4 regions of the Blastococcus sp. SYSU DS0617 genome follow, and region 3 is predicted to be linked to each of the others. Evidence: predicted binding sites of a transcription regulator. Region 3 holds the regulator's gene; each other region holds the start of a gene.
What was found. The regulator LexA, encoded in region 3, represses DNA repair genes until DNA is damaged. The targets are predictions, from matches to a motif close to TCGAACANNTGTTCGA.

Region 1 (7,830 bases), on a different contig from region 3:
CTTCCTCGGGTCCGGCAGCAGCGCCACGGGTTCGGCCGGCTCGGGCTCCGGCGGTCTCGCCGGCACCTACGACGGCGCCACCGTCCCGGTGTTCGGTCAGCTGGCGGGGCTGAACGGGTCCGACCTCGACGAGGAGGGTTCGACCCTGGACACGACCGCCGACACCGCCGCCAGCGCCGCCCCGCTGCCGGCCGCCGCGCTGGTCGCGGTCGTCGCCCTGGCCGCCGTCAGCGCTGCGCTCGTCCGCACCCACCAGGCCTCCCGCGCCGCGAAGTAGCCCCGAGCCGTCGCCGCGGCCGCCGTCCCTCCCCGGGACGGCGGCCGCTGCCGTTCCCGGGCTCCTGTGGACGACGCCCGGGGCAGGGAGGCCGCGCACTGGTAGCCTGGGCCCGCGCGTTCCGGCACTCCACGAGCTCGTCGGGGCGCGCAACGCATGTACGACCCTCCTGCTGCAGATCCCCTGCGGCCGCTGAGACCAGAGGAGGTGGGGTTCTCCGTGCGCAATTACGAACTGATGATCATCCTCGACCCCGATCTCGAGGAGCGCACCATCGCGCCCTCGCTCGACCGGTTCCTGACCGTGGTCACGAACGCCGGTGGCACCGTGAAGACCGAGATCTGGGGCCGTCGCCGGATGGCCTACGAGATCGACAAGAAGCCCGAGGGCATCTACGCGATCATCGACATCCAGGCCGAGCCGGCCGCCGTCCAGGAGCTGGACCGGCAGCTGAACCTCAACGAGTCGGTGCTCCGCACGAAGCTGATGCGCCCCGAGGCCCACTGAGCATGGCCGGCGAAACCGTCATCACCGTCATCGGCAACCTGACGTCGGACCCCGAGCTGCGGTTCACGCCGTCGGGTGCCGCCGTCGCCAACTTCACCGTGGCGTCCACGCCGCGCACCTTCGACCGTCAGTCGCAGGAGTGGAAGGACGGCGAAGCGCTGTTCCTCCGGTGCAACGTCTGGCGCCAGGTGGCCGAGAACGTCGCCGAGTCCCTCACCCGCGGCTCGCGGGTGATCGTCAGCGGGCGGCTCAAGCAGCGCTCGTTCGACACGAAGGAAGGCGAGAAGCGCACCGTCATCGAGCTGGAGGTCGACGAGATCGGCCCCTCGCTGCGCTACGCCACCGCGAAGGTCACCAAGGCCTCCCGCGGTGAGGGTGGCGGCGGCTTCGGTGGCGGCGGCGGTGGCGGCGGCTTCGGCGGCTCCAGCGGCGGCGGTGGCGGCGGTGCGAGCGACCCCTGGTCGACGCCGGCCGGCCCCTCCGACGAGCCGCCCTTCTGATCCCTCGATCCCTCTTCCACTGAACTCTCTGGAGTACTCCGGTGCCCAAGCCACCCATTCGCAAGGTCAAGAAGAAGGTCTGCCAGTTCTGCAAGGACAAGGCGACCTACGTCGACTACAAGGACACGACGCTGCTGCGGAAGTTCATCTCCGACCGCGGCAAGATCCGTGCCCGCCGCGTCAGCGGTAACTGCAGCCAGCACCAGCGGGACGTCGCCGTGGCCGTGAAGAACAGCCGCGAGATGGCCCTGCTGCCCTACACCTCGACGGCGCGCTGATCATGAGCACTCTGAAGCTGATCCTCACGCAGGAGGTCACCGGTCTCGGGTCCTCCGGCGACACCGTCGAGGTCAAGGGCGGCTACGGCCGCAACTACCTCCTGCCCCGCGGGCTGGCCATCAAGGCCACCCGGGGTGCCGAGAAGCAGGTCGAGTCCCTCCGCCGGGCCCGCGCCACCCGTGAGGTGCGCTCGCTCGAGGAGGCGCAGGCCGTGGCCGGGCAGCTGTCCGGTCTCAAGGTCCGCGTGCCGGCCCGCGCCGGTGACGGCGGGCGCCTGTTCGGCCGGGTCACCACCGCCGACGTCGCCGCTGCGGTCACCGCGGCCGGTGGCCCGGAGCTGGACCGCCGTCGCATCGAGCTGCCCAGCAGCATCAAGACCACGGGCCAGCACACCGTCACCGTGCGGGTGCACCCCGAGGTCAGCACCTCGCTGCCGATCGAGGTCGTCGCCGGCTGAACCGGCTCAGCGCGCCCTGAGCGCGTGCACCGTCCCCGAGGGGCGTCGGACCACGGTCCGGCGCCCCTCGTGGCGTTCCCGGGCACCTCAGGGGCCGGAGGGGCGTGCGCCGTTCCGCCCGGGAGATGGCCGATGTCGCACGCCCACGGGGCCGCTGCCGTGCGGGACCGCCGACGTCGCACTCCCGCGCGGTCGAGGCCGTGCCGATGTCGCCGATGTCGCCGCGTCGGCCTCCCCCGCCGGTGGAGCCGGCGGTGGACTCGGGGCTCTGCGCGGCTCCCCCTCGTCCCGTCGACACCACGCGTGCCAGCGGCGGAAAAAACTTTCCGGGAACTTCCTGTCCACAGGCCTGGGACGACGTCCGCGCAGGTGACCGGCTCGTGGCCGGAAGCCGACCCCAGCGTGTCCCCGGCCGTCTCCACATGTCGACACGCCTCCGTCCACCGACTTGTCCACATGTTGTGCAGATCGAGGTGTTGGACGCCGCCGCTCCGGGTTCCTAACGTCCCTCCCAGCTGCCGCCGGGCACGAACTGTCAGTGCCCGGCGGTAGCAATCATCCGAACACTCGTTCGGTACGGCGGCGCCCGCCGAACTCCCGGCTTCCCCACGGTGAGTGGCTCGCGGGCGCGCCCGCAAGGATGTGGAGGTATCCCCGTGGCGGTGGCCGACGAGTACAGCCGGCCGATGGCGTCGGCGCCGGAGTACGACCGGCAGCCCCCGCAGGACGTGCAGGCCGAGCAGTCGGTGCTCGGCGGCATGCTGCTGAGCAAGGACGCCATCGCCGACGTCGTCGAGGTGCTGCACGGCGCCGACTTCTACCGTCCGGCGCACCAGATCATCTTCGACGTCGTCCTGGACCTGTACGGCCGCGGCGAGCCGGCCGATGCGATCACCGTCGCCGCGGAGCTCAACCGGACCGACCAGCTGTCGAAGATGGGCGGCGCGGTCTACCTGCACACGCTCATCCAGTCGACGCCGACGGCCGCGAACGCCGGCTACTACGCCGCCATCGTCGCCGAGCAGGCCGTGCTGCGGCGGCTGGTCGAGGCCGGCACGCGCGTGGTGCAGCTCGGCTACGGCGCGGCCGGTGGGCGCGGCGACGTCGACGACATCGTCGACCGCGCGCAGCAGGAGATCTACGACGTCACCGAGAAGCGGATGAGCGAGGACTACTCCCGTCTCGCCGACGTCCTGCAGCCCACGATGGACGAGCTCGACGCCATCGCCTCCCGCGGCGGGGTGAGCCGGGGCGTGCCCACCGGCATCCGCGACCTCGACGAGCTGACCAACGGCCTGCAGGCCGGCCAGATGATCGTCATCGCCGCCCGACCCGGTGTGGGCAAGTCGACGCTGGGCCTGGACATCGCGCGCTCGGCGTCGGTCAAGCACCACATGCCCGCCGCCATCTTCTCGCTCGAGATGAGCAAGCACGAGATCACCATGCGTCTGCTGTCGGCCGAGGCGAAGGTCCCGCTGCACCACATGCGTGCCGGCTCGCTCAGCGACGAGGACTGGTCGAAGCTCGCCCGCCGGATGGGCGAGATCGCCGATGCGCCGCTCTACATCGACGACTCGCCGAACATGACCATGATGGAGATCCGGGCCAAGGCCCGTCGGCTCAAGCAGCGCAACGACCTCAAGCTCATCGTCATCGACTACCTGCAGCTGATGACCTCGGGCAAGAAGGTGGAGAGCCGCCAGCAGGAGGTCTCGGAGTTCTCCCGCGCCCTGAAGCTGCTGGCCAAGGAGCTCGAGGTCCCGGTCATCGCGATGTCACAGCTCAACCGTGGCTCGGAGCAGCGTCAGGACAAGAAGCCGATGCTGTCCGACCTCCGTGAGTCCGGCTCGATCGAGCAGGACGCCGACATGGTCATGATGATCCACCGCGAGGACATGTACGAGAAGGAGTCCCCGCGGGCCGGCGAGGCCGACATCATGCTGGTCAAGCACCGCAACGGCCCGACCGCGAACGTCACGGTGGCCTTCCAGGGCCATTACAGCCGCTTCGTGGACATGGCCAGCTGATCCCCGGCGGGACGGCCCGGTCGGCGGGCGGAGGAGGGACCGTGCACGAGGAGCCGTCGCGGGTGACCGACCCCGCGCTCGCGGCCGTGCGGAACGAGCTGGCGGCGCGGGAACCGCTCTTCCACCACCCGGAGCTCGGCACCTCGGCCGAGGAGCTGGACCGCCAGGCGGCGGCCGAGTTCGAGGAGGTGGGTGCGTCCGGGCGGCGGTACAGCCGCGAGTTCGTCCTGGCGACCGTCCGCGAACGGCACGAGCGCGGCGGAACGGACGACCCCTGGGAGACCGGCGACTTCCACTGCCTGCCCGTCGGGCCGGAGACCTACCTGCTGACCTACGACCTGCGACAGGGCAGCCGGCTCACCCGCCGGGCGACCATCTGGCGGCGCACGGCGGACGACTGGGAGGTCGTCTACCACCAGGGCACCCTGGTGAGCTGAGGGTCGCCCGAACTGTCGGACCCGCCCGCCAGGGTGGCGCCATGTTGCTGCTGACTGCGACCCGCGACGGTCAGGGTGACCGCGACGGGGACTTCTGCCATGCCATCGAGGGCGAGCTGGTGTTCGCCGGGTTCGTCTGCGCCACCGATCGGAGGGATCCGGCGGGTGGCTGTGGCTGCGGACGGGCGTTCTCGGGGCTGAACTCCCTGCGGGCCACCACGACCGCGCTGGTGCGGGACCTCGACCTGACCTACGACGACGTCCGCACGGCGCTGGAGGCCCACTTCGTGGCCGCCGGCATGGGGCCCGACGTGCTCGGCGCAGTGGACTTCGAGGACATGCTGGAGATGAGGTCGAGCAGACCATCCGCTACGCCCAGGTCTGGCCGCCGGGGACCGTCGTCGGCCGGCGGCTGGACTCCGTGCACCTGCGGTCGCCGGTGGTCCGCTGACCATCGGTTCCACGGGAAACATCGCCGGCTGCGCGGCGGCCCGCCACGACGGGTGGAGCAGAAAGCCCGAGGGGCCCAGAACCATCGCGGTTCTGGGCCCCTCGGGTACACCGGTCCGTGGACCGGCGTGCGTCAGGCGGCCGCGGGGCGGGCCTGCAGGGCGCGGCGCACCTTCTTGCCACCCGTCGTCATCTTCCAGAGCTTGCCCAGCTGGGAGGGCAGGTTCGAGGGCCGCGTCTCGGCCAGCCAGTCGTTGGGCAGCGACAGCCGGATCACCTTGTGCCAGGCGGAAGCGACCTGCTGCGGCAGCGGCGCCGAGTGGTACGTCAGGCCGTAGCGGTCGAAGATGTCCTTCACCCGCGGGGCGATCTCGGCGTACCGGTTGCTGGGCAGGTCGGGGAACAGGTGGTGCTCGACCTGGTGGCTCAGGTTGCCGGTCAGGATGTGCATGGCCTTGCTGCCCGAGATGTTCGCCGAGCCGAGCATCTGCCGCAGGTACCACTCGCCGCGGGTCTCGCCGTCGATGGAGGCCTTCTCGAAGGTCTCGACGCCCTCGGGGAAGTGCCCGCACATGATCACCGAGTGCGACCACAGGTTGCGGACGACGTTGGCGGTGAAGTTCGCGGCCAGGGTGGGCAGGAACGAGGGACCCGACAGCGCGGGGTGCAGGACGTAGTCCTTGGTCGCCTGGTTGCGGATCTTCTTCAGCACCTGCTTGGTGGCGGCGCGGAACTCAGGGTTCGAGCGGCGCTTCTTCGTCGCCAGGTTCTTGCCCAGCTCGAGGTCGTAGGCCGCGATGCCGTACTCGAAGAAGCAGGCGTTGACGAAGTTCCACACCGGCTGGGCCAGGTACAGCGGGTGCCACGGCTGGTCCTCGTCGACGCGCATGATGCCGTAGCCGAGGTCGTTGTCCTTGCCGATCACGTTCGTGTACGTGTGGTGCAGCTCGTTGTGCGAGTGCTTCCACTGCGCGGCGGGGCTGGCCATGTCCCACTCCCACGTCGTCGAGTGGATCTTCGGGTCCCGCATCCAGTCCCACTGGCCGTGCAGGATGTTGTGCCCGATCTCCATGTTCTCCAGGATCTTGGCCAGCGAGAGCCCGACGGTGCCCACGAACCAGGCCGGCGGGAACATCGAGACGAGCAGGACGGCGCGGCTGCCCAGCTCGAGCTTGCGCTGCACGTCGATGACGGTCCGGATGTACTTGGCGTCGTCCTCGCCGAGGCTGTCGCGCACCTCCTGGCGGATGGTGTCGAGCTCCTTGCCGATGAGCTCGATGTCCTCGGCGGAGAGGTGGGCGATCGGGTTCTCGGGCTTCTTCTGGATGACGGTCATGGTGCGACTCCTCGGGCTCGGACGGTCAGTGGTCGATGGAGCAGGCGCCGGCGGGGGCGCTGATGCAGGTCTGGACGAGGACGCCGTCGCCGACGTCCTCCGCGCTGGTGATCTCGCCGTTGCGCAGGTCGCGGACCGCGCCCTCGCGCAGGGGGAGGACGCAGCCGTAGCAGATGCCCATGCGGCAACCGCTCGGCATGAGCACGCCGGCATCCTCGGCGGCGTCGAGGATCGGCGTGGTGCCCTCGACCTCGATGGTCGTGCCGTTCTTCTCGAAGGTGACCGCGCCTCCCTCGCCGGCGCCGGCCAGGATGCGGGGGCGGAAACGCTCGGTGTAGAGGCGATCGGCGATGCCCACCGACGCCCAGTGCTCCTCGAGGGCCTCGAGCATGCCCACGGGCCCGCAGGCCCAGGTGGCGCGCTCGTGCAGGTCGGGCACCAGCTCGGCGATGGAGCGGGCGTCGAGCATCCCGGCGCTGTCGGTGTGCTGCTCGATCAGCCGGATCCGGCCGTCGGCGGCCAGCTGCCGCAGCTCGGCGCCGAAGACGACGTCGTCGGCGGTGGGTGCCGAGTGCACCAGGACGGTGTCGGCCAGCGATTCCGCGTGGTTGCGCAGGATGCCCATGACCGGGGTGATGCCGGACCCGGCGGTGACGAACAGCGCCTTGGCCGGGACCTCCTCCGGGAGGCAGAACTCCCCGGTGGCCTGGTCGAGCTGGATGATCGTGCCCGGCTGCACGCGGTGCACCAGGTGGTTGGACACCTTGCCGTCGGGGATGGCCTTCACGGTGATGGTGAAGCAGCCGTCGGCGCGGCCGAGCACCGAGGTGATCGAGTAGGCCCGCCACTGGCGGACGCCGTCGATGTCGATGCCGATGCGGACGTACTGGCCGGGGACGTGCGGCAGCCAGTCCTTGCCGGGGCGGATCACGATGCTGGCCGCGTCCCGCGTCTCGCGGTGCACGGCCTCGATGCGGCCGCGGAGGGCCGCGCCGGACCGGAGCGGGTCGAACAGGTCGAGGTAGTCGACGGGCAGCAGAGGCGTGGTCACCATCTCGGCCAGCCGCACGGCCCGCTCACGGAGCGTGGCCAGGGGCGACCGCACCGAGGTCGGGCGGGGAACGGTCGTCGTCATACCTAGAGGTTGTCCAACCTGCACATCAGTTACCTGTGTGACGGACGTGAATCAGCCGCTATGTTCTGTTCTCTGCGAACAAGAGAGGCGCGGCATGGCGGACCCAGCACTGAGCATCCCGGCCCCGGTCGCCGACGAGATGCGACGTGAGCTGCCGGCGGTCGCCGAGCAGACGGTCGCCGCGATCGTCGTCGAGGTGCCCAGCTACACCGACGCGTTCAGCGGCGAGATGGGCCGGAACATCGAGAACGCCGTCCAGCTCGCCCTCGGCGGCTTCCTGGAGCTGGCGTCCGACGGCGGGCACGGCGACGCCAGCACGCCCATCCAGCCGGCGCTGGACGGCGCCTACGCGCTGGGCCGGGGCGAGGCCCGCAGCGGTCGGTCGATGGACGCGCTGCTCGGTGCCTACCGGGTCGGCGCACGGG
Region 2 (7,830 bases), on a different contig from region 3:
CGGACGCCGAGGACGTAGCTGGTCAGCGCGAGGCCGTCGCGCGCGCTGCCGGCGGCCAGCCGGCCGGCCCAGCCGAGCTGCTCGGGGTCGCCGACGCCGGCCACGAACGAGTCGCCGACGAAGCAGATCCGCAGGTCCCGGGGCACGCCGCCATCCTGCCGCGTGCTGCCCGCGTTCTCCGCCGATGCCTGCGGAGCCGGGGCCGGGCCGGTGCAGCTGCGCCCGGTCCCCTGCCGACCGGCCGGTCGTTTGCCGGAGCGGGGTCAGCGGGCAGATGTGCCCCGACAGGTACCGCACCGACCGAGGAGTCGCCTTGACCAGGTCCATCCGCACCCGTCCGCTGCGCGCCACGGCGGCCGCGTTCTTCATCGCTGCCGCCTCGCTGACCACCGTCGCCTGCGGGGAGGACGTCGTCGACGACGGCGTCGAGCAGGAGGTCGACGAGGGGGTCGACGACGTCGAGGAAGGCGTGGACGACGCCGAGCAGGAGGTCGAGGAGGAGGACTGATCCCTCCACGCGCCGCACCGCTCTCCTCCCCGTGCCACGTGGCCGGAGAGGAGGACGACGGCTGATTCCCGGCCCCGCCCTCCCGGCCTCGACCGTGCGGGAAGGGCGGGGGTGGCGCCCCTCCCGGTCAGGCAGCGGCGCCGGTCTGCGGATGCGGAGGATCGGGCTACTCGTAGCAGTCCTGGTCGATGAACTGGAGGGCCAGATCGGTGACCGCCCCGTCGGAGAACGCGATGCGGTACACGGCCTTGTCGTTCCCGGGCACCGGGGCGTAGCCACGCATGACGTGGTCGCTCGGGTCCCAGTCGGGGTAGGCCGCGTCCACGGCGGCCGTCGGGCTGCCGATCCCGATCCCCTCGACCGTCTGCACGCCCGTAGGCGCGTCGATGGCTGCGATGCCGAGGGTCTCGGAGTGGAAGACCCAGCCTTCGTCGGCCGGTGCGCCGCTGAGCGCTGAGCGCCACAGGCACCTGTCGCTGACCGGTTCGTCCACGAACGGTTCGACGACGCCACTGGCCTCCGCCTGATCGCGGTCCATGCCGAGCTTCAGCGCGCCGAAGCCGTCCGGGCCGAGCACGGGAGTGGACTGGGCCGGCGGAGCACTCTCCGTTGCGGCGGCACCGGCCGTGGTGGGCGCGGAGGGTGCCGACGAGGTCGCCGTCGTGGGCGAGGGATCCGCCGACGTCTCGGTCGAGTCCTCCCCGCAGGCGGCTAGTGCCCCCGCCATGCCGAGGGCCAGGACGAGAGCGCTGGTGCGGCGAACGCGCTTCATGCGAGGAACTCCCAGGGGTCGCGAGACGGAGCTGACGGCCGGCTGCCGTCGTCCTCCGATATCGGCCGGGTCGCACGACATGTGCACCGATGTGGGACGGGACGTTCCCGGATCTGCCGGCGCACCGGCGGTCCCGACGCGGGCACCGTTCCCGGTTCAGTGGCCGGAGCTGCCGGGGCTGGAGTGCCAGAGCTTGCGCGGCGGACTCGCGGCCGCACGCCGAGCGGCCGTCCCGGCGTCGTCGCCGGCCGGCTTGATGTCGGCGTAGGGCGACATCCGGAATCCCGTCGGGTGGACGAGCACGGGCTTGACCACCACCGGCCGCGAGGCACGTGAGGCCGCGGCCCCCGCGATCGCCTGCTCCGTGTACTCCCCCGGCGCCGCCATCAGCTCGCGCACCGCATCCAGTCCGCCGGCCTCCCACGCCTCATGCAGCGCCGGCAGTTCCCATGCCCCGGTGGCCCGGATGGAGACGCCGCGCGGCCCGGTCCGCCGCAGCACCCCCCGTACCACCAGCAGCCACGAGTGGAACACCGTCGCCGCGTAGGGCCCCTGCACGTCCTCGAAGAAGGTGGAGTCCGTGCAGCCCGAGCCGTCGTCGAGCGTCACGAACACCACCCGCCGTCCCGACCGGATCGGCGGGGTCTGCGTCGCCACCTTCACCCCGGCGACGAGCAACTCCGAGCCGCTGCGGCAGCCCAGCAGGTCGGCGGCCGGGACCGCTCCGAGCGCGGCGAGGAACGGCTTGTAGAAGTCGACGACGTGCCGACTGGCGTCCAGGCCGAGCACCTCGAGCTCGGCCCGCACCAGCTCGGCGTCGGTGAACTCCGGCAGCCCGCTCCCCTCGGCCCAGCCGGGGCCGCTGCCGAGCCCGCCGGCGCCCTCCTCCTGCCCCGGCACGTCCTCGAGCGGGAACAGGCCGTCCTGCCCGGCGTCCTCCAGCCCGAGGAGGTCCAGGCTCAGCTGCCCGGCTGCGGCAGCCCGCGCACCGCTGCGGCGCAGGCGGTCCAGCTCGCCGATCTGCAGCAGCAGGTCGCGGCGGGTCAGCTGGCGGCGGCGGTGCGCGGGCCGGCGCGACTCGCGGTCGCGCATGCCGAAGCCGTAGAGCGAGTCGAACCCGCCGGCGAGCACCAGCCGCTCCACCACCGGACGGGACACCGACGCCCGCGACCAGAAGTCGGTCAGCGACCGGTAGGGCTGTCCGGTGACGATGCGGGCGACCTCGTCGTCGGAGATCCCCTTCACGTCGGCCAGCGCCAGCCGGATGCCGTACCGGGAGGGGTCGGGCATCGCCGTCGGCATCCACTCCGGTCGCCGCCAGTCCCCGGTCTCGCTCGTCGCCGGGGTTTCGTCACACCCCTCTTCCCGGTCCCCGCTCTCGATGTCGCAACGCTCGACCCGGTAGGTCGCGCCCGAGGCGTTCACGTCGAGCCCGAGCACCCGGATGCCGAAGTTGCGGGCGTCGTCGAGGATCAGCCGCTTCGGGTACATGCCGGGGTCGTGGGTGAGCACCCCGGCCAGGAACGCCGCCGGGTGGTGGGTCTTGAGCCAGGCCGACTGGTAGGTGGGCAGCGCGAACGCCGCCGCGTGGGCCTTGCAGAACCCGAAGGAGCCGAAGGCGACCAGCACCTGCCAGACCTGCTCGGCGACCTCCGCCGGGTAGCCGGTGTCCAGCACGCGGGGCATGAACCAGGCCCGCACCTCGGGATGGGCGTCCTTCTCCCCCAGCGCCCGGCGCACCTCGTCCGCCTCGGCCAGCGTGCAGCCGGTCATCCGGGAGACCACCTGCAGCACCTGCTCGTGGAAGACCACCACCCCGGCGGTCTCCTCGAGCGCGAACGCGAGGTCGGGGTGCGGGTAGACCGCGTCGCGCCAGCCGTTCCGGGCCATGAGGAACGGGGTGACCATGTCGCTCTTCACCGGGCCGGGCCGGAACAGCGAGATGTCGATGATGATGTCCTCGAAGGTCTGCGGCCCGAACTTGCCGACCAGCTCGCGCTGGCCCGGCGACTCGATCTGGAACATCCCCAGCGTGCGGGTGCTGCGGATCAGCTCGAACGTCGTCGGGTCGTCCCGCGGGACGGCATCGATGTCGACGGTCTCGCCGTCGACCCGGGCGACCTCGTCGAGGGCGTGCGCGATCGCCGACTGCATGCGGATGCCGAGCAGGTCGAGCTTGAGCAGCCCGAGCTCCTCGACGTCGTCCTTGTCGAACTGGCTCATCGGATAGCCGAGGTAGCTGCTCTCGACGGGTGTGCGGTCGAGCAGGGTGGCGTCGGACAGCAGCACGCCGCACGGGTGCAGCGCGATGTGCCGGGGCAGCCCGTCGAGCCGGGCGACCAGGTCGAACAGCAGGTCGAGGTCGCCGGAGCCACCGGCCCGCTTCGACCCGTACCGGCTGGCCCGCAGCTCGGGCAGGTCGCGCAGCGCGGCGTGCACCTGGTTGGCCCGGATGTGCGGAAAGGCCTTGGCGACGGCGTCGATCTCGGCCTGCGGCAGGCTCAGCGCGGCGCCGACGTCGCGGATGGCGTGCCGCACCCGGTAGGTGTCCATCATCGAGATGCAGCTGACCCGGTCGGCGCCGAAGCGGTCGAGGACGGCGTCGTAGACCTCCATCCGCCGCGCGGACTCCACGTCGATGTCGATGTCGGGCAGCTGGTGGCGCAGCGGCGAGAGGAACCGCTCCATCAGCAGGCCGTAGCGGATCGGGTCGACGTCGGAGATGCCGAGCAGGTAGGTGACCAGGCTGCCGGCGCCCGAGCCGCGCGCCGCCGCCCGAACCCTCAAGCTCTTGATGAGGTCGACCACGTCGGCGACGGTGAGGAAGTAGGAGGGGTAGCCGAGCTGGTCGATCACCGCGAGCTCCTCGTCGAGCCGGGTGCGCACCCGCTCCGACGGCGCCATCCCGCGCCGGCCCAGCCCGGCCTCGCAGCGGGCACGCAGCACCTGCGAGGAGGTCATCCCCCGCTCGGCGGACGTGGTGACGACGTCGAGCTCGGGATAGCGGACGCTGCCGATGCCCAGGTCGTTCCGCGGATCGACCGCGCACTGCTCGGCCAGCCGCGCGGTGCGCTCGAGCAGCCGCAGGGCGGCATCCCGGTCGGGGCCGACGAGGTCCTCGGCGACCTGCGCCATCTCCTTGCCCGACTTCAGGTAGCCCTCGGCGGTGCGCCGGTCGACGTGCCGCAGGTCCAGCGGGACCAGCCGGCGGGCGGCGTCGAGGACGTCGGCGGTGGGCGCGTCCAGGGCGTCGACGTACCGGACCGCGTTGCTGAGCACCACCGGCACGCCCTGCTCGGCGGCGAACCGGAGCATCGCCTGCGCTCGCTGCCGGTCGCCCCGGCCGCGGTGGTGCACCACCTCCAGCACCAGGTCCGCCCCGAAGACCGCCCGCCAGGTGTCCAGCAGTACTGCCGCGAGGTCGGTGCGGCCGGCGACCAGCGCCCGCCCCACCGGTGAGTCGGGACCGAGCAGGGCGACCAGGCCGGTGGCGTGCTCGGCGGCCATGGCCAGCGAGCTCACCGGCTCGCCGCGGGTGCCGCGCAGGTGGGTGCTGCTGGTGAGCCGGCACAGCGACGCCCAGCCGGCACCGTCCCGGGCCAGGAAGGTGGTGCGCGGCAGCCGGAGGTCGACCGCCGCCCCGCCCCGGGCGGGCGCCCGGCGGGTGCCCGGCGGGGTGGACGCGTGCAACCGGGGCGCCCGGGCGCCGGATGCCGCGCCGCCGAGGGCGTGCGCGAGCGCCGGGGGCACGGTGGTGTCCAGCGCGGGGGCGACGGCGAGGTCGACCCCGAAGATCGGCCGGATTCCCGCCGCGCGGCAGGCCAGGGCGAACTTGACCGTCCCGTAGAGGCCGTCGCGGTCGGTGAGGGCCAGGGCATCCATCCCGTGCTCGGCGGCGCGCGCCACCAGGTCGGCGGGGTGGTTGGCCCCGAACTGCATGGAGTAGCCCGACGCGACGTGCAGGTGGACGAAGGGGTCGATCACGCGGTCAACTCGCTGGCGCTCGCCGACCGCGTTCCCGGTGATGCTGTGTCTCCGGGTGAGCTCGCAAGCTCGCTCACCTCCGCGGCTCGGACGAGGTGCCGCCGACGACCCGGGGGCGCGGGTAGGGAGGCTCGGCGCGGACCCCCAGGCATCTCTCCACGACCGCGAGGAAGGTGCCGACGTCCCGGACGAGGTCGTCGGCCTCGCGCTCGCTCACCGCGGAGGACAGCCCCGCCTCGGCGGCGGCCCTCTTCGCCGCGCCGGCCGCGAAGAACGTGGCCCACTCCCCCAGTTCCGGGGCGACCTGCTCGAGCAGCACCCAGGCGCTGCGCGGACGGCGGCGCCCACCCTCGGGACGGGTGCGAGCGGCCAGCACGGCGGCCGCGGCCCGCAGCGCCCCGAGGTGCGCGGTGGCGTAGCGCTGCCGGGCGTCGGTGCAGCCGGCGGCCTCGACCAACCCGCGGTGCGCCTGGTCCAGCAGCGTGACGGCGGCGGCGGGCAGCGCCGGGGGCAGGGGCAGCTGATCGGCCATCAGGGGTCGCGCGCCCATCAGTCGTGCACCCGAACGAGCCACCAGCGGTTTCCCGCGGCGTCCCAGGACAGGTCGAAGACGCCGGCGAAGTCCGTCCGCGAGCGCCCGGCCCGCACCGCCTCCACCCGCCACACCTCGCGCGGTGCGACGAGATCGGCCGACGCGCCCCCGCCCCCGGCGTCGCGCTGCCACCAGGGGGAGGTCTCCACCCACGAGTCGAGCAGCTCCCCCACGAGGTACCGGGACTGCCCGCGCCAGAACTGCAGCGGACCGAGTGCGCCCCGCTCCACCTGCACCTCCTCGCCGACCCGATCGACGGCCTCACCGAGCACCCGGCTCATGACGGACCTCCCCAACGTCTCCAGCGCCCCGCCGTCCGCACCACCCCGTGGGGAAGGCCGGGGATCGGTGCGAACGGCGTCTCTTCGTTCGAACACGTGTTCGAACGAGGACCAGTAGACCGGAGCCCGGGGACGTCGTCAAGACGACTGCCGCGTGTCGCGCGCCCGTGTGGCGGGAGGGGTTCCGCACGCCGCCGGAACCGGTGGCAGGATCAGCACATGTCCTCGCCCGCGCACCCCCGGGTCGCCGCGGTCGGCCGGCTGCTGCAGGAAGCGGGCGCGACCGGCCAGGTGCGCGTGCTCCCGGCCGAGGTCCGCACCGCCGCGGCGGCGGCCGCCGAGCTCGGCGTGCCGGTGGGCGCGATCGCCAACAGCCTGGTCTTCGTCGCCGCCGGCCAGCCCCTGCTCGTCCTGACCAGCGGCGCGCACCGGGTCGACGAGTCGAAGGTGGCCACCCTGCTCGGCGTGGACTCCGTCTCCCGCGCGCCGGCCGAGCTGGTCCGCCGGGTCACCGGCCAGCCCATCGGCGGCGTCGCCCCGATCGGCCACCCCGAACCCCTCGGCACCCTCGTCGACGTGGAGCTCGCCCGCCACGAGCAGGTCTGGGCCGCCGCCGGCCACCCCGCCACGGTGTTCCCCACCACCTACGACGAGCTCCTCCGGCTCACCGCAGGCACCCCCGCCGAGGTCGGCGCGGACCTGCCCGAGGCCGCGGAAGTGGTCGGCCCGTGACCGACACCCGACCCGACACCCGGATCGTCGAGCTGCCGGTCCCCTGGCTGCGCGACCACATGCACGAGGCGCTGGCCATCTACGGCCTCGCCATGGGGTACGAGCCCGGGGTGGTGGCCGGCCGCTACGGCTACGCCATGCAGCACACCGACCGGTCCGGCTTCCGCGCCGTCGGGGCGTTCGCCGCCACCGGGGCGGGCGGGGGCGAGGCGGCCGAGCAGCTGGTCGGCTTCGGCTACGGCTACCTGATCGCGCCGGGCCAGTGGTGGCACGACCAGGTGCGCGCGGCCCTGGACCGGCGGACGGCGAAGAAGTGGCTGCCCGGCGCGTTCGAGGTCTGCGAGCTGCACGTGCACCCCGACCACCAGAGCCGCGGACTGGGCCGGCAGCTGCTGCACGCCCTGGTCGCCGACGCGGATGCCCCGGTGGCCCTGCTCTCCACCCCCGATGCCGACACGAAGGCGTTCCGGCTGTACCACGCCGACGGCTTCGTCGACCTCGCCCGCGGCTACCACTTCCCGGGCGACCCCCGGCCGTTCGCCATCCTCGGCGTCCAGCTCCCCATGCATCCGCGCGACCCGCAGCCGGCGAACAGCTGAGGTGATCACCCTCTCCGACACCGCCGTCGACGTCGTCGTGATCGGCTCCGGCCACAACGGCCTGGTCGCCGCCTGCTACCTGGCGCGCGCGGGGCTGTCGGTCGAGGTCGTGGAGTCCGACGACGTGCTCGGCGGCGCGGTGTCGACCGTGGAGCGCTGGCCCGGCGTGCGGGTCGACCGCGGCTCGAGCGCGCACGTGATCATCCGGCACAGCGGCATCGTGGAGGAGCTCGACCTCGCCGCATCCGGTCTCCGCTACCTGGACTGCGACCCGTGGGGCTTCGCCCCCGCCCCGGCCCCCGGGGACCCCGGCCCGGACGGTCGGCCGCTGGTGTTCTCCGTCGACCTGGACGCGACCTGCG
Region 3 (7,830 bases):
GCCAGTTGGTCATGACGACGTCGCGGCGCTCCCACGTCACGTCGTCGTAGGGGTGCACACCGGCGGTGGTGAAGACGCGCTTGATCTTGAGGCCCTTGCGGCTGGGCGCCTTGGGCGTGCGCCGCGCGCGGGTGCCGGCCAAGCGGTCGTCGGTCTCGGTCATGGTGTGGAGCTCTCCCTGGTCGTGTGGTGCTTGGTGTGGTGCTCGATGCGCGCCGTGGAGCCGCGCGGTGGTGGATCGGAGGGCTGGGGAAGAGCCGCGATCGACGTGCCCGACGTGCTGTCTAGCGGTCGGTACTGACAGTTCTCAGGAGCCGCCGGGCGGCCCGGTCTCGGCAGCGCCCGCGGGGCGGGCCTTGAGCTCGGCGATCTCCTTCTCGAAGTCGGCCACCGAGGTGAAGGCGCGGTAGACGCTGGCGAAGCGCAGGTAGGCGACCTCGTCGAGCTCGCGCAGCGGGCCCAGGATGGCCAGCCCCACCTCGTGAGCGGGAACCTCCGCCGCGCCCGTGGCGCGGATGGTGTCCTCGACCTGCTGGGCCAGCAGCGCCAGCTGGTCCTCGTCGACCGGCCGCCCCTGGCAGGCCCGGCGCACGCCGGCGACGACCTTCGAGCGGTTGAACGGCTCGCTGACGCCGCTGCGCTTCACGACGGCGAGGACGGCCTCCTCGACGGTGGTGAACCGCCGGCCGCACTGGGGGCACGAACGGCGACGACGGGTGGTGGCCCCCTCGTCGGCCTCCCGCGAGTCGATCACCCGGCTGTCGGGGTTGTGGCAGAACGGGCAGCGCATCGCGGTCCACCTCCCTTCGCGGCTCCTCGCCCGGGTCGTCCTGTGGACCCTCCTGGGGACATCCGGTGGACGTCGCGGGGAGAACCTGAGGACTGGCCTGTGGACAAGGCTTACAGCTCTGTAACTACTAGATCTAGTGGAACCCTAAGCCGGGCCCCACTAGATGTGCAAGCGATGTCTCTGTCGGCGTGTTCCGCCCTGACCCGGCTGTCACCCGCAGGAACAGGGCACTCCACCTGTCACACGACACGCCCGGAGACGCGCCGGAGGGCGGGGTGCGGAACCGTTCCGCACCCGGCTCGGCGACGTCCGCCGCGGAGCGCGCGGAGAACGGACACGGGCCGCCGAGTGGCGCGCGCACGGGCTGACGGCTCCGGATCGGCGGCCGCGATGGAGTACCGGACGGACGTCGGCGGGTCACGCCGGGCGTGCGGTGATCCGGTGGAGACGTCAGACGCCGGTGAGGGACCCGCCCACTCGCGGACGTCGTGCGTTCGAGGACGGACCGAGGTCGCCGAGTCGCATCGGACGCGTCAGCAGGTCCGGCTCGGCGTCGATGCGGCCGGTGCAGACGTCCGGGCGACCGAAGGACTCCTCGGGGCGCGCCGTGCGCGCGGACGGGACCGCCCACCCGGCGCCGACGTGCGGACGGGCTACGCGGCGCGACTCCGTCTCCGGGCGCGACTCCGCCGACACGGCCGCCACCGGCTCCGCTTCGTCGGCGACCGCCGGGAACACCTCGGTGTCGGCGGCGCGGTGCCGCCCCTCGTCGCCGGGTGCCCGGTGACGGCCGGCCGGGACCGGCACCTGCGCTGCGACGACGACCTGGACGCCCGCGTCCTCCGGAGCGCGTCGGCGTCCACCCGTGCGCGTACCGGATGCGGCGGGCACCGCGGCGGCGACGCTCCCCGCAGGGGCCGGGGCCTCGTCACGGATCATGGGCAGCGCGGCGGTGGTCTCCGCGGTCCCGCTGACCGGACGGCCCCGCAGAGCGGAGATCGCCTGGGCGGGCGGGAGCTCCTGCTTCACGCGGGAGTCGATGCGGCTGGGCTCCGTGGCCGGGGACAGGTTCCGCTCGGGCAGGCGGAGCGCGCCGAGGTCGATCCACGCCGTCTCCTCGACGCCGCCCGCGACCACCCGGACCCACATCTGACAGGTTCCCGAGGCGTCGTGCCGCCAGCCCAGCAGCTCGCCCCGCCACCACGTACCCGCCTGGTAGACCTCGACGGACTGGGGCGAACGGGTGAACACAGCGGCGCGGCTCTCCATGGGACCTGACACGCGATGACCGTAAGCGCTCGGGTCACGACGGTGAGTGAAGGCGCCCGGGCTGATGATTGACGAAGTCGTCGCCCCAGGTTGGAGAGGTGTTGCCCTGTCGCGCAGCCGTCCGGTGCGCGTCGGCGCCCCGGTCACGGCAGGACGAGCAGCTGACCGGGGACCAGAGTGGCGTCGGGGAGCTCGTTGAGGGCCCGGATCTCGGCGATGACGGCGCGGATGTCGTCCCCCTCGTCCGCGACCGCGCCGGCGATGGACCAGAGCGTGTCGCCCGGCTGCACGACGACGCTGCTCTCCCCGGCCAGGCGCAGACCGCCGTCCTCACCCCCGCCGACGACCGAGCCCACCCAGGAGCCGAGGGCGACACCGATCGCCAGGCCGAGCACCACACCCAGCCGCCGCGCACGCCGGGTGAGCCGGAGCGTCGGAGCCACCCACGGATCGCCCGCGACGCGGGGCGGCGCCGGTCGTCGCGGCGTCGTCGAGCCCGCCGGGACCGGCCTGCGCACCTGTGCGGCAGCCGAATGCGTCCGGTGGGCCGCAGATCCGGCCACCGAGCGCCCGGTACCCGGGGCCGGGGGCGCCGGGTCGTGCCGCAGGTCCGGCACCGCGCGCAACCGCCCCTGCCGTCCGGCTCCACCCGCCAGCGGCGGGCGCCACGGCGCCTGCACCGCCTCGTCGAACTCCACCACGGCCTGCGCCACGCTTCCCACGACCTCTCCTCCCGACCCCGCACGTCCACCACGGCCTTCGAACGGCTGTTCGAATCGGACGTCTGTGCGATGTCTACCGGACGCCGCCGACAGAAGCGACCCGACACGGCCACCTTCTTCGAACACGTGTTTGAAAGCGGGCGCGATCGGCGCTACGGTTCGGAGGACGCGACCAGCACGGCTGCACCGGCAGCCCGCGAGGAGGAGACGTGGCGGAGACCAGCGGGACGTCGGGTGGCCGACGGACGCGCAGTACGGCGTCGGAACCGGACACGGAGAACGGCACCGCGTCGGTGCGCTCCTTCCCGGACCGCGGCGCCGACGGCGACGGGCTGACCCAGCGCCAGCGCCGGGTGCTGGAGGTCATCCGGGACTCCATCGACCGGCGCGGTTACCCCCCGTCGGTGCGCGAGATCGGTGAGGCGGTCGGCCTCTCCTCGGCCTCCTCGGTGGCCCACCAGCTCTCGGTCCTGCAGAAGAAGGGCTGGCTGCGTCGGGATCCCAACCGCCCGCGTGCCCTCGACGTCCGGCTGCCGGGCGACACGTCCCGTCCCGTCGCGCCGCTCGCCGAGCCGGTGGCCGGCACCGACGAGCCGCTCGCCGCTCCGACGTACGTGCCCCTGGTCGGCCGGATCGCCGCCGGTGGGCCCGTCCTCGCCGAGCAGGCGGTGGAGGACGTCTTCCCGCTGCCCCGCGAGCTGGTCGGCGAGGGCACCCTCTTCATGCTCAAGGTCGTCGGCGACTCGATGGTGGAAGCCGCCATCTGCGACGGCGACTGGGTCGTCGTGCGCCAGCAGCCCACCGCGGAGAACGGCGAGATCGTCGCCGCGATGATCGACGGCGAGGCGACGGTCAAGACCTACAAGCGGCGCGACGGGCACGTCTGGCTGCTGCCGCACAACCCGGCCTACGAGCCGATCCCCGGCGACGACGCGACGGTCCTGGGTCGCGTCGTCTCGGTGCTGCGCAGGGTCTGATCCCGGGCCCCGTCCGGGTCACCGGCCGCACGCGCGGGCGGTCGCCCGGACGGGGTGCCGGCAGCCGCGGTGGCTCAGGACCGCGGCCGGCGGCGCAGCTTGGGAACCAGCCACACCACGAGGGTCGCCACGGCGACCGCGATCAGCGCAGAGGTCACCGGCGACCTGCCCGAGCTGGTGAGCTCGGTGAGGCTGGGCACCGGGCCGTCGGACGGCGCCGCGGCGGACGCCGGTGTGACCGCGGGGATCGGCACCACGACCACGTCGCTGGGCACACCCTCGCTGGCGACGACGAGCTGCTGGTCGTCCCCGGTGAAGCTGATCGCCTCGCCCTGGGGTGACTCGGGCAGGGCCACCCGCACCGGGGTCCCGGCCAGGGCGCCCACGACATCCGGGCCCGACAGCGGCCACACGTAGGCATCGGTGTAGGTGCGCAACGCCAGCGCGTGCCCGTCGCCCGCTACCGCTCCCCCGGTGATGAGCAGCTGCCCGGCGCGTCCGACCGGGCCCCCGGGGGTGCCGGTGAGCGTCATGTTGACCGTCGCCACCCGCTCCATCGGAACGGTCGCCTCGGCCGACAGCGGACCGGTGGGCCGGTACACGCCGCTGGACCCCAGCACGTCCTTCGTGACCAGGTACGGCGTGCCGTCGGGCGCGAGCAGCAGCGCCTCGGAGTCGTGGGCGCCGTCGGGGTAGCTGAGCCGGTGCACGGCGGCGGACCCGTTCGGCCGCAGCGCCAGCAGGGCGACGGTCGAGCGCACGGAGTTGTTGTCGCCGGCGTCGGCCAGCCAGATGGTCCCGTCGGCACCCAGAGCGAGGTCCTCGGGGTCGTAGGGGTCGACCGCGGCGGTCCGCGTCTCGAGGACCTGGCACCCGGCGTCGAGCACCGAGACGCTGAGCGAGTCCCCGCCGTCGTTCATGACGAGCATGCGCTCGCCGAGGTCGACGAGCCCGGAGATCTCCGCCAGCGCAGGATCCGTGATCTGGCACCGGACGCTCGGTGCAGGAGCGTCCGGCTCCTGGGCGGCGGCGGTCGCCCCCACCGCGGGCAGGGAGGAGCCGAGGAGGACCGCCACCACGAGGCGTACCGCGCGGCTGGCACGCCGTCCTCCGAAGCCGCTACGCGGTCTGCCGGCCTGGTCGGGCACGAACCCAGCGTGACAGAACCATTGCGTCGAGTGCATGAACCACGCCCAGCAGCACGACCCCCACCGCGGCCCCGACGACCGCGTCGGTCACCCAGTGGAAGTCCAGCGAGACCATCGAGACACCGGTGGCGACCGGCCCGACGATGCTCAGCCACCAGAAGGCGCGCTGCACCCTGGCGGGCAGCGCGTACTCGACGGCCAGCCAGCGGGCGACTCCCCACATGATGACCGCATTGGCCACGTGCCCCGAGGGGAACGAGGCGCCGTCGGCATGGAAGAAGAGCTCGTCGGGGTGCCCGGGCGCAGTCCGACCGGTACCGAACTTGACCGCGTAGACGCCGACGGTCAGCGTGCCCAGCGCGAGCAGCACGCGCAGCAGCGGAACCGCCGTGCGATGCCGCCAGGCCAGGTAGCCGACGAGCACGGCCAGCACGATGAGGATCGTGCCTCGGCCGCCGAGCTGGGTGATCGCCCAGACGACCGGATAGGCGGCCGAGTCGCGCAGCCCCCAGCCGCGGACGACGTCGGAGACCCACAGGTCCAGCCGCTCCAGGGCACCGCCGGCGAGCAGGTCGGCGGTGATCAGGCCGCCCACGAGCACGGCGAGGAGCACGAGCCACCACGGCGGGCGGCCGATCGACACCACACGGGTGCGCTCCGGCGCGCCGGCGTCGCGCACCACGCCGCTCGTCATCCGTTCACCGTACCGGGCCGTGACCTGATCGTGATCCGAGCGCCGGGCGCGGCGGCGACGCTCAGCCGACCGGCGCGGCGAACTCCTCGAGCGCCGCGGCCAGCGCGCCGTCCACCTTCGCGGTCAGGCGGGTCCCCCCGGCCTCGTGCGCCTCGGCCAGCACCTCGCCGTCCCGGTGCACCCGGGCCACGAGGTCGCCGCGGTCGTAGGGCACCAGGACGTCGACGTCGGTGTCGGGGTGTGGCAGGCGGGCGGCGATCAGCTCGCGCAACGTGTCCATCCCGGCTCCGGTCCGGGCCGACACCCACACCGCTCCGGGCAGTGCCTGGCGGAGCGTGAGGATGGCCTCCTCGTCCATGGCGTCGACCTTGTTCACGACGATCACCTCGGGCACCGAGGAGGCGTCGATGTCCTGGAGGACGACGTGGACGGCGTTGATCTGGCCGAGCGGGTCGGGGTCGGAGCCGTCGACCACGTGCAGCAGCAGATCGGCCGCGGCCACCTCCTCCAGCGTCGACCGGAAGGCGTCGACCAGCTGGTGCGGCAGGTGCCGGACGAACCCCACGGTGTCGGTCAGCGTGTACTCGCGGCCGTCGGGGCCCTCGGCCCGGCGCACGGTGGGGTCCAGGGTCGCGAACAGCGCGTTCTCCACCAGGACGCCGGCACCGGTGAGCTGGTTGAGCAGGCTGGACTTGCCGGCGTTCGTGTAGCCGGCGATCGCCACGCTCGGCGTCGCGTTGCGGTCCCGGCTGCTGCGCTGGGTGGCCCGGGCGGTCGCCATACCGGCGATCTCGCGGCGGAGCTTGCTGACGCGCGTCCGGATGCGCCGGCGGTCGGTCTCGATTTTGGTCTCACCGGGGCCGCGGGTACCGATACCGCCACCGCCGGCCACACGACCACCGGCCTGCCGGGACAGCGACTCACCCCAGCCGCGCAGCCGCGGCAGCATGTACTGCATCTGCGCCAGCTCGACCTGGGCCTTGCCCTCCCTGCTGGTCGCGTGCTGGGCGAAGATGTCCAGGATCAGCGCCGTCCGGTCGACGACCTTGACCTTGAGCACCTTCTCCAGCTGGTTGAGCTGGCCGGGGGTCAGCTCACCGTCGCAGATCACCGTGTCCGCGCCCGTGGCGGCGACGATGTCGCGGATCTCGCCGGCCTTGCCCGACCCCACGTAGGTCGCGGCGTCCGGCTTGTCACGGCGCTGGCTGACCGCCTCCAGCACCTCCGAGCCGGCCGTCTCGGCGAGCGCGGCCAGCTCGGCCAGCGAGCGGTCCGCGTCGGCCTGCGTCCCCTCGGTCCAGACGCCGACGAGGACCACGCGCTCGAGGCGCAGCTGCCGGTACTCGACCTCGGTGACGTCGGCCAGCTCGGTGCCGAGCCCGGCCACGCGGCGCAGTGCGCCACGGGCCTCGAGGGCGTAGGACCCGGTGGTGTCGTCATTCGTGTCGGGTCGCGCGGCGGGCGCGGGGCGGGGCTCGTCGTCGAGCGGCATGCGCTCCGGGGCGGTCGTCATCGGGTCCAGCGTGGCACGGTCCGGCATGCGGGTCACCTCAGTTGTCATCACCGAGTGCAACGCAGAACCGGTCCGGGTGCATCCCGCGATCGCGGGTAGGGGTTCCGGGACCGCATTCCGCACGACGAGGAGGAACCGATGACCGCGAGCGGATCGAGCAGCCTCGGGGCGAACAGCGACGTGGAGGACCCCGGCCGGGACCCGGTGGGCATCGGCGGCCCGCCGCGCAACCCGATGGGCGGAGGCGCCGATCAGGACAGCGGCCGCGGGGCGCCACCCACCCCTCCGGCCACCGACGACGACGACGCGATGGTCCCCGTGCCGCCCGACGACGACCGCCGCTGAGGCGTCAGTCGCCGAGCCACTCCCGGCACAGCGATCCGGCCGAGACCAGCACCGCCGGGCCGGTGAGCACCGTCGTCCGGGGGCCGACCTGCACCGACAGGCGGCCCCCGGGGACGTCGACGACCACGGTCCCCTCGGCGCGGCCGGCGTCGGCGAGGGCCGCGTAGGCGGCCGCGCACGCCCCGGTGCCGCAGGAGCGGGTCTCCCCCACTCCCCGCTCGAACACCCGCAGCCGGATGTGCGCGCCCGGCTCCAGCACGTTGATCAGCTCGACGTTCACGCCGTCGGGGAAGAGGGCGGCGTCGAAGGCCGGTTCCCGGCTCAGGTCCAGGGTGTCGACGTCGACGTCGGTGAGCGCCGCCAGGTGAGGGT
Region 4 (7,830 bases), on a different contig from region 3:
TCGACGAGGCGCGCCAGGCGGTCGAGGCGGGCATCGAGGTCGCCACGACGCTGGCCGCGGACGGCGGCTGCCTGATCACCGGAGACATGGGGATCGCCAACACCACCGCTTCGGCGGCCCTGGTCTGCGCCTTCACCGGCGCCACCCCGGCCGCCGCGACCGGGCGGGGCACCGGCATCGACGACCCCACGCTGGCACGCAAGGTCGAGGTCGTGAGCCGCGCGGTGGCCCGCGTGCCCGCGCGGCCGACGACCCCCGAAGCGGCGCTCGCGGTGCTCGCCGAGGTGGGCGGCCTCGAGCACGCGGGCCTGGCCGGCTTCGTGCTCGGCGCGGCAGCCGCACGGGTGCCGGTCCTGCTGGACGGCGCGATCGCGGGCTCGGCGGCGCTGGTCGCCGCGGCGCTGTGTCCCACGGTGCTCGACTACGCGCTGGCCGGGCACACCTCGGTCGAGCCGGGGCACGCCGTCGCGCTGGACGCGCTCGGCCTGCGCCCGCTGCTGGGGCTGAACCTGCGACTCGGTGAGGGCACCGGGGCGCTGCTGGCCCTGCCGCTCGTCACCAGCGCCGCGCGGGCGCTGCGGGACGTCGCCACCTTCGACTCCGCCGGCGTGACCGAGAAGAGCTGATGGCCACTCCTGCCGACCCCGCGCGGACTCCCGGACCTGCCGGTCCTGCCCACCCCGAGCGGGCTCCCGGGCCCGCCGGTGCAGCCGACCCCGTGCGGGCTGCCGGGCCCAGCGGCCCGGGTGGCCCCGTCTACCCCGTCGGCCTGCGGCTGCTGGACCGGCGGGTGGTCGTCGTCGGCGGCGGGCAGGTGGCGCACCGCCGGGTGGCCGGGCTGGTGGAGGCGCGGGCGCGCGTCACCGTCGTCAGCCCCGAGGTCACCCCCGCCCTCGAGGCGCTCGTCGCGCCGGGCTCCCTCACCTGGCTGCGCCGGCGCTACGAGCCGGGCGACCTCGACGGCGCCTGGTACGCCGTGGCGGCGACCGACGACGCGGATGTCAACGCGGCCGTCGCCGCGGAGGCGGAGAGCGCCCGCATCTTCTGCGCGCGCGCCGATGACCGCGCCTCCTCCAGCGTCTGGACGCCTGCGACCGGCCGGCACGGCGATCTCGTCGTCGGCGTCCACGGCGGCGGCGACCCCCAGCGGGCGATCGCGGTCCGCGACGCCGTCGTCTCCGGGCTGACCGACGGCACGATCGCCGACCGCGCCTCGCGGGACGTGATGTCCGGCCGCGCCGGCGGCGTCGTGCTGGTGGGCGGGGGCCCGGGTGACCCGGCGCTGATCACCGTGCGCGGGCGGCAGGCGGTGGCCCAGGCCGACGTCGTCGTGGCCGACCACCTGGCGCCACTGTCCCTGCTCGCGTCGCTGCCGGACGAGGTGGAGGTCATCGACGCCTCCAAGCTGCCGCGCGGCCGTTCGATGGCCCAGGAGCAGATCAACGACCTCCTGGTGACGCGTGCGCTGGCCGGCAAGCGGGTGGTGCGACTCAAGGGCGGCGACCCGTTCGTCTTCGGCCGGGGCATGGAGGAGGTCGAGGCCTGCCTGGCCGCGGGCGTGCCCGTCGAGGTGGTGCCGGGGGTGACCAGCGCGATCGCCGTGCCCGCGCTCGCCGGCATCCCGGTCACCCACCGCGGGATGACCCACGAGTTCGTCGTGGTCTCCGGCCACCTGCCGCCCGGCCATCCCCAGTCGCTGGTCGACTGGTCGGCGATCGCGCGGTTGCGCGGCACGGTCGTGGTCCTCATGGGCGTGGACACCGCGCCGGCCATCGCCGCGGCGCTGGTCGAGCACGGCCGGGCACCCTCGACGCCCGTCGGGATCGTCAGCGACGGCTCGACACCGACGCAGCGCACCGTGCGGACGACCCTCGCCGAGCTGCCCGCCACCCTGGCGACGGCCGACATCCGGCCGCCGGCCGTGTGGGTGGTCGGACCCGTCGTGTCGCTGTCACCGGACCCGAGCACGCCCAGCTGAGCTCTCGCCCACCTCCTGGGTAGTGGCCCGGGTCGCGTCCTCGGCAGGGCGGCCTGGGGGCGACAGGCCTTCTCGGAAGGGCGAGCCTGGGGCATCACGTCTCCTCACAACGGCAGCCCGGGGCACCGAGTCTGCTCGGAACGGCGCCTGGAGCACGTGGTCGAGCGGGTGTGGGGTGTCGGCGACGTGGCCGTGCGGGTCCCGCTCAGAAGGGCGGCGGTTCCTCCACAACCGGCACCGGTTGCGGCCCCGGTAGCGCGGGTTGTGCGCGCAGGCCCGGTGGTCGAGTCGTTCGGGTGATGCCGGACGGGGTGGTGACGGTGAGGGTGCCGTCGGGGTGCATCCGGAAGCGCCAGTTGCGGGCGAAGGTCTTGAGCCGGTGGTGGGTGCGGCACAGGCAGCAGAGGTTCTGGCAGGTGGTGCGGCCGCCGCAGTCGTGGGGGACGACGTGGTCGGCGTCGGTGCGTCCGGCGGGTTGGCCGCAGCCGGGGTGCCGGCAGGTGCGGTCGCGGAGGCGGATGAACCGTTCCTGTGCGGGGGTGTGGTCGTAGCCGCGCGCCTCGGGCGGCGGGCCCACCACCGGGCACCGGCAGGTGGCTTCACGTCCGTGGGTGGGGCAGCCGCGGGTGGCCAGTCGGGTGAGTTCTGCGGCGGTGGTGGTGGCGAGCAGCGCGCCGTCGTCGTCGACGAGCGCCGCCTCCAGGCTGCCGCCCGGCGGAGCCTGGACGCCGAGTGCGCCGAGCTGGGTGAGCAGTTCGCGCAGGTGGGCGGCGGTGATGGCGGTGCCGTTCACGGCCGGGGTCGCCGCGCCGGCTGCCGCACGCTCCACCGCCCGGTTCGGCGCCTCGTCGGCCGGCGCCGACCGGGCCGGCGCCTCTCGGGCCGGGATCTCGCAGGTCGGCATCAGCTGGGTCCGCGCCACCTGGGCCGGCGTCTCCTGGGCCGCGGTGCGGGATTGGTTCGGCGGGCGCAGGGCTGACAGTGGTGCGGTCACGGTGAGGTGGCCGGTCATGGCCGGGCGGGAGGTGTCCCAGGTGCGCAGCACCAGCGCGGCGTGCGCCTCGGTGCGCAGCATCCCGATGGGCCGGTCGTCCCCGGTGGTCTTCGCGAGCTGGGCGGCCTGGTCGATCACCGACCACATCGCCGCGGCCACCGGCGAGGGCAGCTCACTGGTCAGCACCGACATGCCGTCGCCGGTCTGGTACAGCCGCACCGCCGCGCGCTGCTCGGCCTCGATGCGCCGCTGCTCGGCGAACTCCTCGTCCGCCGCCTCGGCGGCGGCGACCAGCCGCTTACGGAGCTTCCCCGCCGACAGGCCGGCCGCCAGGGGCAGCACCGCGGGCACCACGACCGCGACGACCTCGTCGGTGGCCGTACCGAGGACGTCGGCGAACACCCGCGCTCGGTACCAATCCAACCGGCCGGCGGTGCAGTCGGCGTGCACCGCGGGCATCCGTTCCACCAGCTGGTAGGAGTCCGACAGCACCCCGGCGGCGAAGGCGCGGGAGCAGTTGAGCACCATCGCCAGCTCGTCGGGCAGGAACTCCGACGTCCCCGGCACCGGCGAGCCACCACCGCGCCGCCGCGCACCCGGATGCCCGGGCGGCGGGTCATCGGTGTCGGGCCGGGCGGCGGCCAGCGCCATGACCAGTTCGGCCTCGTAGGCGGCGTCCATGGCCTTGCGCGCCTGCACCCGCTGCAGCTCGGCTGCCGCCTCGTCGGCGGTCATCAGGCCGACCGGCAACCGCTGCACCGACGGCGCCCGCTGCAGCAGCAGGCCCAGCAGCGCACCCTCCACCACGGAGCGCTGGAGCAGGTTCGTCGGCACGGGTCGAACATACGTTCGGGGTATGACAGTTCTGACCGCGCTCACGCCAAGAGCGCGGCCGCCTCACGGCTCAGCGAACCTCGGTCGCACGGCTCCATCGACGCACGACCGCACGATCTCGGGACCGCACGACCTCAGGACCGCACGACCTCACGACCGCACGACCTCAGGACCGCACGACCCCACGGCCCCACGGCCAACGGCCCCACGGCCCACGGCCCCACGGCCCCACGGCTTCAGCGAACGACGGTCGCGAACACCACCGTGTTGTCGGTGCTGGTGCCGGCGTCCTCGACGAACTCGCCGCCGCAGGTCACCAGCGCGACGTCGGCCTCCGGCGGGTGGCCGTTGAGCGTGTCGGCCAGCGCGGAGGTCGCCTTGTCCAGCCCGGTGACCGGCTCGCCCAGCACCTGCAGACGCAGCACCGCACCGTTCGCGTCGCGCAGGCTGACCTCGTCCCCGGGTCGCAGGGTGTGCAGCCGATCGAAGACCGCACCCCCGGAGGCCTGCTGGTGCCCCAGGATGACCGCCATCTGACCCGAGCCGGGCAGCGGGCCGTCCGACCACCACGACGTGGTGCGCATCGACTCCGGCACCCCGTAGCCGTCCACCTGGGCGCCGGTGAACGGGTTCTCGTACTGCACGGTGCCGCGGGACTCCACGATCGTGTCCACGTCGATCGCCGGGATGCTCAGCGAGGCCGGCTGGATGGCACCGGTGGCGACCATCTCGCCGGCCAGGGCCGGCGCCTCGCCGGCGAGCGGCGCCGACGCCCCGGGAGCCGGTCGCGGAGCGGTGTCCGCGTCCGGGCGCCCGGAGACGACGAGCAGCAGTGCCAGTCCGGCCGCCAGCACCACCAGGAAGGCGCCGGCGGCGCGGAGATCAATCCCGCGTACGAACCGCACGGCCCCGCATCCCGTATCCAGCCGCACCGGCGGCCACGAGCACCAGTCCGCCACCCAGGGCGGTCAGCGGCACCGAGGTGTCGTCGGCCCGGGGGGCGTCGGCACCCGTGGGCGCGTAACCCAGGTAGGCGACCGGCTGGGCCACCGGCTCGGGGGCGTGCGGCGCGGGCTGCGCGGGCGTGGGGTGGACGACCGGCGTCTCCGGCTCCGGCTCGGGCTCCTCGGTGGGCGGAGCGGGGATGCACGCGGCGAGCGCCTCGCCGAGAGCCACCAGGCCGTCGACCAGGGTCAGCGTGGGCAGCTCAGGGGTCTCCGGCGCGGGCGTCTCCTCGGCCGGGACCTCGCCCTCCGGGGCACCCTCCCCGCCGAGCAGCCCCTCGACGTCTCCGACCAGCGGCAGGGCGGCGCCCTCCGGGGCCGCCTCGCCCTCGGCGGCGGACTGGTCAGCGGCCGCGGACTCGTCGACAGCTCCCGGAGCGGCGCCGGCCAGGCCCCCGAGGAGCTGGTCGAGAAGGTCCTCGATGACGGCGAGCTCGTCGGGCAGCGGCAGGCCCTCGCCACCGCCGAGCAGCTCCAGCAGCGCCGCGAGCGCGTCGGCGAGCTCGAGCGGCAGTGCGATGAGGCCGCCCAGGATCAGCTCGATCGCGTCCGCGACGCCGTCCACGCAGTTCTCGGGAAGCATGGCTGCATCGGCCAGCTGCTGGAACGCAGCCCGGATCTCCGGGGGCACCTCGAAGGCCGGCAGACCGGGGGCCGCCCCGTCCGACGGCGCTTCGGCGGCCAGGCCCTCCAGGAAGGCGGTCACCTGCTCGACCGGCTCGGCCTCGTTGGCGGCGGCCATTCCGGGGACCGTGACCAGCGCGGCGGTGAGGCCGGAGGCGACGAGGACGCGGTGCCCGCGTCGCGGACTGGAGGGGCGGCGGCGCTGAGACAAGTGTGACTCCCGGTTACGAACAGGTGAGTGAGCGCACTCACTGTCCGAAGGGCCACCCGTGCCCGCCAGTCCGGACCTGGGCTTTTGCTGTGAGCCCGGGTGTGCCGTCACTGCCTGCAGGCGGAGCGAGACGGACCGTTCCCACTCCCGACGAGCGTCGCCGCGCCCCTGGCCCTCGCTGACGTCACGGCGCTACGTGGTTGTGCTGTCGATGTAGCACTCCTACTATCAGCGCCGACCCGAGAGGTGAGGCGCATGAACCCCGACTCCGACGATCCGGTCGTCTCCGTCCGCGGACTGCGGATGTCCTACGGCTCGCACGACGTCCTGACCGGCGTGGACCTGGAGGTCCGCTCCGGCGAGGTGGTCTGCCTCCTGGGCCCGAACGGGGCCGGCAAGACCACGACCATCGAGGTCCTCGAGGGCTTCCGGCTCCCCTCCGACGGCGAGGTGCGGGTGCTCGGCGAGGACCCGGCGAACGCCAGCGAGGCCTGGCGGGCCCGGGTGGGGGTGGTCCTGCAGTCCTGGCGGGACCACGGCCGGTGGACCCCGCGCGCCCTGCTCCAGTCGCTCGGCGGGTACTTCGTCCCCTACTCCACCCCCGACCGCACGCGCCCCTACGACGTCGACGAGCTGCTCGAGACCGTGGGCCTGGGCGAGCACGCCGGCCGGCGGATCGGCACGCTGTCCGGCGGCCAGCGGCGCCGTCTCGACGTCGCCGTCGGCATCATCGGCCGCCCCGAGCTGCTCTTCCTCGACGAGCCGACGGCCGGGTTCGACCCGCAGGCACGGCGGGACTTCCACGACCTCGTGCACCGGCTCTCCGACCTCGAGGGCACCAGCATCATGCTGACCACCCACGACCTCGCCGAGGCCGAGAAGCTGGCCGACCGGATCCTGATCCTCGACGGCGGCCGGATCGTCGCCGACGGCAGCGCCGAGGAACTGACCCGCCAGGTGGCCGGCACGTCCGAGGTGCGCTGGGCGCGGGGCCGGGAGCGGTTCGTGCACCCCACGGACGACGTCGTCGGCTTCGTCCGACGCCTGTTCGAGCAGGACGGCGACGCGCTGACCGACCTCGAGGTGCGCAAGGCCAGCCTGGAGGACACCTACCTGGCGATGGTGCAGCGCTCGCAGTCCGACCCCACGACGACGCCCCGACTCCAGGAGGTGGCCCGGTGAACCGCACCCGGCATGCGACCGGCCTCGGTCTCCGCCGCGGCTGGACCGAGTTCGTGCTGAGCCTGCGCAGCCCGCAGGACCAGGCCTTCTACCTCTTCACCGCCGTCGGGGCCCTGGTGTTCCTCTGGTTCAACCGGGACAACGAGCTCGAGGGCACCGAGCTGATGTACCCCACCTACGCGCTGCCCAGCATCCTCGGTGCGCTGCTCGCCTTCGGCGTCGTCATCGGCCCGGCCTTCGCGCTCGCCATGGAACGCGAGGACGGCACGCTGCTGCGGCACAAGGCCCTCCCCCACGGCATGCAGGGCTACGTGACCGGTCAGATCACCTACCACTCGCTCTGCCTGTTCCCGTCGCTGCTGACCATCCTCGTGCCGAGCTTCCTGCTCTTCGACGACCTGATGCACCGCGGCGCCGGCGGCTGGCTGACGGTTGCGTGGGTCGTCGTCCTCGGGCTGCTGGCCACGCTGCCGCTGGGCATGATCATCGGCTCGGTCGTGCCGAGCACGCAGAAGGTCGGCACCTGGGGAATGCTCCCCGTCATGCTCCTCACCGCGATCTCGGGGATCTTCTTCCCGATCCAGGCGCTGTGGGGCTGGGTGCAGGCCGTGGCCCAGGTCTTCCCGACCTACTGGATCGGGCTCGGGCTGCGCTCGGCCTTCCTCCCCGATTCCGCGGTCACCCTCGAGCTCGGCGACTCCTGGCGGACGGGGACGACGGTCGCCGTCCTGCTCGCCTGGGCGGCGTTCGGCGCCCTGGTGACCCCGCGGGTGCTGCGCCGGATGGCCCGCCGCCAGTCCGGATCGACGGTCGAGGCGGCGCGCGAGGCCTCGCTGCAGTGGGTCCGCTGATCCCGTGACGCCCGATCCCACGAGCGAACGCCCCGGCGACGGCGTCCACAACCGGATCGCCCTGCTGCGCGCCGAGCAGCAGGTGACCCGGCGCGAGCTCGCCGACGCCCTGGGCGTGCACTACCAGACGGTCGGCTACCTGGAGCGCGGCG

Region 1: the regulator LexA is predicted to act here: its motif matches at 2,580-2,595, upstream of dnaB (replicative DNA helicase).
Region 2: the regulator LexA is predicted to act here: its motif matches at 6,226-6,241, upstream of ACI793_RS12970 (DUF6504 family protein).
Region 4: the regulator LexA is predicted to act here: its motif matches at 3,810-3,825, upstream of ACI793_RS01530 (DUF222 domain-containing protein).

Annotation. Positions count from the first base shown of each region.
Region 1 is NZ_JBJHAO010000003.1:176,362-184,191, forward strand. Features, by position in the region: gene ACI793_RS05415 (hypothetical protein) at 1-277, shown strand, start outside; gene rpsF (30S ribosomal protein S6) at 497-784, shown strand; gene ACI793_RS05425 (single-stranded DNA-binding protein) at 787-1,284, shown strand; gene rpsR (30S ribosomal protein S18) at 1,326-1,562, shown strand; gene rplI (50S ribosomal protein L9) at 1,565-2,020, shown strand; gene dnaB (replicative DNA helicase) at 2,677-4,047, shown strand; gene ACI793_RS05445 (nuclear transport factor 2 family protein) at 4,089-4,484, shown strand; partial or broken gene ACI793_RS05450 (DUF7715 family protein) at 4,526-4,795, shown strand; gene ACI793_RS05455 (fatty acid desaturase family protein) at 5,068-6,270, opposite strand; gene ACI793_RS05460 (ferredoxin reductase) at 6,296-7,405, opposite strand; gene ACI793_RS05465 (PucR family transcriptional regulator) at 7,500-7,830, shown strand, end outside.
Region 2 is NZ_JBJHAO010000010.1:128,062-135,891, reverse strand. Features, by position in the region: gene ACI793_RS12995 (GDSL-type esterase/lipase family protein) at 1-146, opposite strand, end outside; gene ACI793_RS12990 (hypothetical protein) at 314-508, shown strand; gene ACI793_RS12985 (hypothetical protein) at 675-1,280, opposite strand; gene ACI793_RS12980 (DNA polymerase III subunit alpha) at 1,437-5,264, opposite strand; gene ACI793_RS12975 (SAV_6107 family HEPN domain-containing protein) at 5,338-5,814, opposite strand; gene ACI793_RS12970 (DUF6504 family protein) at 5,814-6,137, opposite strand; gene ACI793_RS12965 (YbaK/EbsC family protein) at 6,357-6,869, shown strand; gene ACI793_RS12960 (GNAT family N-acetyltransferase) at 6,866-7,468, shown strand; gene ACI793_RS12955 (phytoene desaturase family protein) at 7,470-7,830, shown strand, end outside.
Region 3 is NZ_JBJHAO010000006.1:150,794-158,623, forward strand. Features, by position in the region: gene ACI793_RS09370 (vitamin B12-dependent ribonucleotide reductase) at 1-163, opposite strand, end outside; gene nrdR (transcriptional regulator NrdR) at 308-790, opposite strand; gene ACI793_RS09380 (hypothetical protein) at 1,241-2,071, opposite strand; gene ACI793_RS09385 (LysM peptidoglycan-binding domain-containing protein) at 2,203-2,781, opposite strand; gene lexA (transcriptional repressor LexA) at 2,991-3,758, shown strand; gene ACI793_RS09395 (hypothetical protein) at 3,833-4,837, opposite strand; gene ACI793_RS09400 (phosphatase PAP2 family protein) at 4,878-5,600, opposite strand; gene hflX (GTPase HflX) at 5,662-7,140, opposite strand; gene ACI793_RS09410 (hypothetical protein) at 7,252-7,458, shown strand; gene dapF (diaminopimelate epimerase) at 7,463-7,830, opposite strand, start outside.
Region 4 is NZ_JBJHAO010000001.1:316,381-324,210, reverse strand. Features, by position in the region: gene cobT (nicotinate-nucleotide--dimethylbenzimidazole phosphoribosyltransferase) at 1-626, shown strand, start outside; gene cobA (uroporphyrinogen-III C-methyltransferase) at 626-1,978, shown strand; gene ACI793_RS01530 (DUF222 domain-containing protein) at 2,184-3,806, opposite strand; gene ACI793_RS01525 (class F sortase) at 4,043-4,711, opposite strand; gene ACI793_RS01520 (hypothetical protein) at 4,689-5,552, opposite strand; gene ACI793_RS01515 (ABC transporter ATP-binding protein) at 5,901-6,827, shown strand; gene ACI793_RS01510 (ABC transporter permease) at 6,824-7,678, shown strand; gene ACI793_RS01505 (helix-turn-helix transcriptional regulator) at 7,683-7,830, shown strand, end outside.